Regions from separate parts of the Comamonas sp. Y33R10-2 genome, predicted to be linked through region 1. Evidence: predicted binding sites of a transcription regulator. Region 1 holds the regulator's gene; the other holds the start of a gene.
The links. Region 1 encodes sigma-54, which starts transcription at its own class of promoters, with help from an activator protein. Its sites were predicted from a motif close to TGGCANGNAANCTGCTTT; they were not measured.
Positions count from the first base shown of each region.

Region 2: the regulator sigma-54 is predicted to act here: its motif matches at 1,531-1,548, upstream of KUF54_RS00520 (CmpA/NrtA family ABC transporter substrate-binding protein).

Region 1 covers NZ_CP079925.1:3,064,300-3,066,700, reverse strand. Annotated here, with positions in the region: gene KUF54_RS13715 (aspartyl/asparaginyl beta-hydroxylase domain-containing protein) at 1-408, shown strand, start outside; gene rpoN (RNA polymerase factor sigma-54) at 507-2,120, opposite strand; gene lptB (LPS export ABC transporter ATP-binding protein) at 2,263-2,401, opposite strand, start outside.
Region 2 covers NZ_CP079925.1:133,824-136,224, reverse strand. Annotated here, with positions in the region: gene ntrB (nitrate ABC transporter permease) at 1-89, opposite strand, end outside; gene KUF54_RS00520 (CmpA/NrtA family ABC transporter substrate-binding protein) at 116-1,375, opposite strand; gene KUF54_RS00515 (nitrate regulatory protein) at 1,632-2,401, opposite strand, start outside.

The sequences.
Region 1 (2,401 bases):
GTGCTGGCGCCCAATGACGACCGCTGCCTGATCGAAGTGGACGGCACGCCTTACAGCTGGCGCGAAGGCGAAGGCGTGATCTTTGACGAGACCTATATGCACTGGGCCGAGAACGGCACGCAAGGCAACCGCATCGTGCTGTTTTGCGATGTAGAACGCCCGATGACCAATGGCTTTGCTCAGTGGCTCAACCGCTGGCTGGGCACCAACGTGGTGGCCGCTGCCAGCTCGCCCAATAACGAGGGCGACCCGCGCGGCATGATCAGCAAGCTGTTCAAAATTTCGTTCTACGCCGGCAAGTACCGCCGCGCCTTTCGCAACTGGAATCCGACGTTCTACAAATTTTTGAAGTTTGGCCTGATGATTGGCGTTTTAGCGCTGTTCATCTGGTGGTTGATACCGAACTGATGGATACCCGCTGAGGCGCTTCGCGCCTGCCGAGGTCTCTACCCAATCAAAAAAGCCGCTGAGCAATGCATCAGCGGCTTTTCTATTCCCAACAATGACTACAGCGCCTTGCGCAGCGTCGTGGTCGGAATTTTGAGCTGCTCGCGGTACTTGGCCACGGTGCGGCGGGCGCACTCAATGCCTTGCTCCTTGAGCATGTCAGCTAATTTTGCGTCTGACAGCGGTTTCTTCGGGCTCTCGGCATCCACCAACTGCTTGATCAGCGCCCGTACTGCCGTGCTGGAGGCGCTGCCGCCGGTTTCTGTACCCAGACCCGAGCCAAAGAAGTATTTCAGCTCAAACGTGCCTTGGGGCGTGGCCATGTACTTGGCCGTAGTCACGCGGCTGATGGTGGATTCGTGCAGACCCAACTGGTCGGCAATATCGCGCAGCACCAGCGGCCGCATCGCCAGCTCACCATGCACAAAGAAGTTTTTCTGCCGCTCCACAATCGCTTGCGACACGCGCAAGATGGTGTCAAAGCGCTGCTGAATATTCTTGATGAACCAGCGCGCCTCTTGCAAGTGCTGCTGCAGGGCAGCATGGCTTTCGCTGCCTTTATGGCGGCGCAGCACACTGGCGTAAATGTCATGTACGCGAAGGCGCGGCATTACATCGGCATTGAGTTGTACGGAAAAATCGACCCGCCCTGAACTAGCGCGCACCGGGCGCACGATGACATCGGGCACGATGATGTTGCGCTCCACATCCACAAAGCGCCGGCCAGGACGCGGCTCCAGCCCAGCGATCAAGGTCATGGCTTCGCGCAACTGCTCTTCACGTGCGCCGCACAGGCTGGTGAGCTTGCGCAGATCGCGCCGCGCCAGCAAGTCCATGGGCTGTTTGCAAATGGTCTGGGCTAACAACAAGCGACTCATATGGGCTTGCGTCGTGCCCTCATCTTCAGCGGTGTGAATCAAATCGCGCACCTGCAACTGCAGGCACTCCGCCAAACCACGCGCCCCGACACCCACAGGCTCTAAGCTTTGCAGCAGCTTTAGCGCAATGCAAAAGCGCTGCTCTAGCTCTTCGCAGTCTTCCAAATCATCACCGGCCAGACTTTGAGCCAGCTCTTGCAGCGAGTCTTCAAGGTAGCCGTCGTCATTGAGCGACTCAATCAAAAAGCGCAGCGCAGCTGTATCTTCGGCGCCCAAGCGCAGGCTGAGCGCTTGGCGATGCAAAAAAGCCGTCAGGCCCACATGCTCACCAGCCAAATCGATGGCATCAGCCTCGCCGTCGCCATCGTGATTGCGGCTGGAGCCGCCGCCCGAGGGGCCATCCCATTCGCTGCTGGATTCTCCACCCCATTCACCATCTTGGCCGTCAATGCCATCGGCCTCCCAGTTCAGCGATTCTGGGGTTTCAGCGCTGGGGGTTTCCGCTATCGAGTCAGTAGCGGATTGTCCTGAAGTTGTTTCTATTCCAGATGAAATACTGTCTGAAACAGTGTATTCATGGGCAGCAACTGCTATCTCTTGAGGAGCATCAACCCCTCCCTCGCTTGCTCCATCAGCCTCATCGCCTGTACGTTCCAAAAATGGGTTGTCGACCAGCATCTGCTCGACTTCCTGCGCCAGCTCTAACGTCGATAGTTGAAGCAACTGAATGGATTGCTGCAACTGCGGCGTGAGCGATAAATGCTGCGAAACGCGTAACGAAAGGCCGGGTTTCATTCACTAACTCTCTGCCGGTGCCGGCTGCAGAAAATGCTTCTGCCGCTCAAGCGGCGCCGCCTAACGGCTTGAATATCTAAGCCCACACAACAGGCCAAAGCCAGCTGTATGGCGAGGTTGAGAGTACAAAAGCGCACACTCATCACATGCGGAAATGTTCACCCAGGTAGACGCGGCGCACATCGGCGTTCTCCACAATCTCCTCGGGCGTACCTTCAGCAAGCACATGCCCATCGCTGATGATGAAAGCATGGTCACAAATGCCCAGCGTTTCGCGCACG
Region 2 (2,401 bases), 910 kb from region 1:
AAGCGTGCCTCATTGGCCGCTTGTATGGCCAGTTGCGGATCGTGGGGCGGATCTAATTCAAGACGGGATGGAAGTGCGGCACTGACCATGGTGAATCTCCGTTGGGGTATCGGCCTCAGGCCTTGATCTTGAAACTGTCGGCGTACTGGGCGGGGTTCTTGCCATCCCACACCACGCCATCCATCAGCTTGCTGCTGCGCAGTGACTCTTTGGGCACATTCACCTTGAGCTGGCTCGCGGCCTGCGTATACAGGTCAATGCGATTGATCTTCTTGGCCACGGCCAGGTAATCGGGGTGACTCTTGAGCAAGCCCCAGCGCTTGTGCTGAGTCAGGAACCACATGCCGTCAGACAGATAGGGGAAGTTCACCGCACCGTCGTTGAAGAACTTCATGTGGTTGGGGTCGTCCCAGGTTTTGCCCAGACCGTTCTGGTAGCGGCCCAGAATGCGCTGATTGATCGCGTCCACACTGGTGTTGATGTAGGACTTCTGGGCCACGGTCTCGGCCATCTTCATCTTGTTTTGCAAGCTGGCGTCAATCCAGCGGCTGGCCTCCAGAATCGCCATCATCACGGCGCGGCAGGTGTTGGGGTTCTTGCTGGCAAAGTCGCCCGTAGTGCCCAGCACTTTTTCGGGGTGATCCTTCCAGATGTCCTGCGTGGTATTGGCCGTGATTCCAATGCCATCCATGATGGCGCGGTGGTTCCACGGCTCGCCCACGCAAAAACCGTCCATATTGCCCACACGCATATTGGCCACCATCTGGGGCGGAGGCACGGTGATCAGCTTGGCATCCGTCACCGGATTGATGCCCGCCGCAGCCAGCCAGTAGTGCATCCACATGGCATGGGTGCCGGTGGGGAAGGTGCCCGCAAACGTGTATTCGCGCTTTTCTCTGGCCATGACCTTGGCGAGGCTTGCTCCATCCACAGCGCCCTTGTCGGCCAGCGCTTTGGATACGGTAATGGCCTGACCGTTGTTGTTCAGGTTCATCAGCACAGCCATGTCTTTTTTGGGGCCACCAATGCCCAGATGCAGGCCGTAGACCAAGCCGTACAGCACATGCGCAAAGTCCAGCTCGCCATTCACCATCTTGTCGCGCACGCTGGCCCAGCTCGCCTCTTTGCTGGGGATGATTTTGACGCCATATTTCTGGTCAAAACCCAGCACCGACGCCATGACCACGCTGGCGCAATCCGTCAACGGGATGAAGCCAATCTTGACTTCCTTCTTCTCGGGTGCATCCGAGCCCGCAGCCCAGACGCCGTGGTGACCTAATGCACCATAGAGTGCGGCACCGCCTGCAACGCGCAGAAAGTCTCTGCGGCCAGACTCCAGAGAAAGGACTGGGGATGGGAAAAGGCGCTTGCTCATGAGAAAACTCCAACAAGAATCGTGGTGAAAGCGATCCGGAAAACAAAAAGCGTCCTTCCCTCCTCGGGTGAGAGGAGAGAAGGACGCCGTTGTCCCAGGTCACTCGTAATAACGCTTTAAGCGCGACCGCCTTTGGTCTGCTTGACATCAACAGTCATGCACAAACCGTGCCAGACCTTTCGCACTAGGAAGAAGATGACTTACGCCCGATTTCAGCCCAGATTTGGTGCGTCGCAACAACTCATGCGATCCAGTGCTACGAATTGGTGCTGCACGGCAGCAGGTCCACCGTCGCCAGAATGGCCTCGGCCACATCCAGCATTCGCCGGTTCTGGTTCATAGCTGTCTGGCGGATCAGCTTATAGGCATCGCCCTCGCCAAGCTGGCGGTAATTCATCAACACGCCCTTGGCTCGTTCTATGGTCTTGCGCTCCTTGAGCGTGGAGCGCGCCTTGTCAATCTCGGTCTGCATATCCTGCAGCCGCGCAGCCTGCTCCTGCACCAGGCCAACAATGCTTTTACCCAGCTGCCGGCCATAAACACCTTCTGCCGGCAGCGCAGCGCCCTGTGCTGTCCCCAAAATAAAGGCTACGCCACTCTCTGCGCGAACCAACGGCTCAGGCAGAGTTTCAAGCAAGGCCTGCTGCTGAGACAGTGCTGCGCCGGACAGTTCAAGCTTGCACAAACACTGCGCCTGTAGCTCCTGCGCCAGAAATGCCTCAATCTGGTGCATGGCATCCAGTCGACTGGAGCAAGCTTCAAACCAGGGAGAGCTCAGCGCCTTATCCAGCGGTGCGCCATCAGCAGCCGTACAACCTATGCGCCGCAGCCGCTCAATCACGGTCATATCCGTGCAAGCTCCGCACTGCTGCTGCCAGCGCTCTACCCCCTGCGGGCTGGCGAAATCTGCAAAAACCTGAAAGCAGCCGTCCTGCGACTCAATCAAATGCAGCCAATGGCGCTGACGCTCAGCCTTGCTGATACCTTGAGTGAACGCAGCAACCCCTGTAGCCCTCTCTTGCCCCG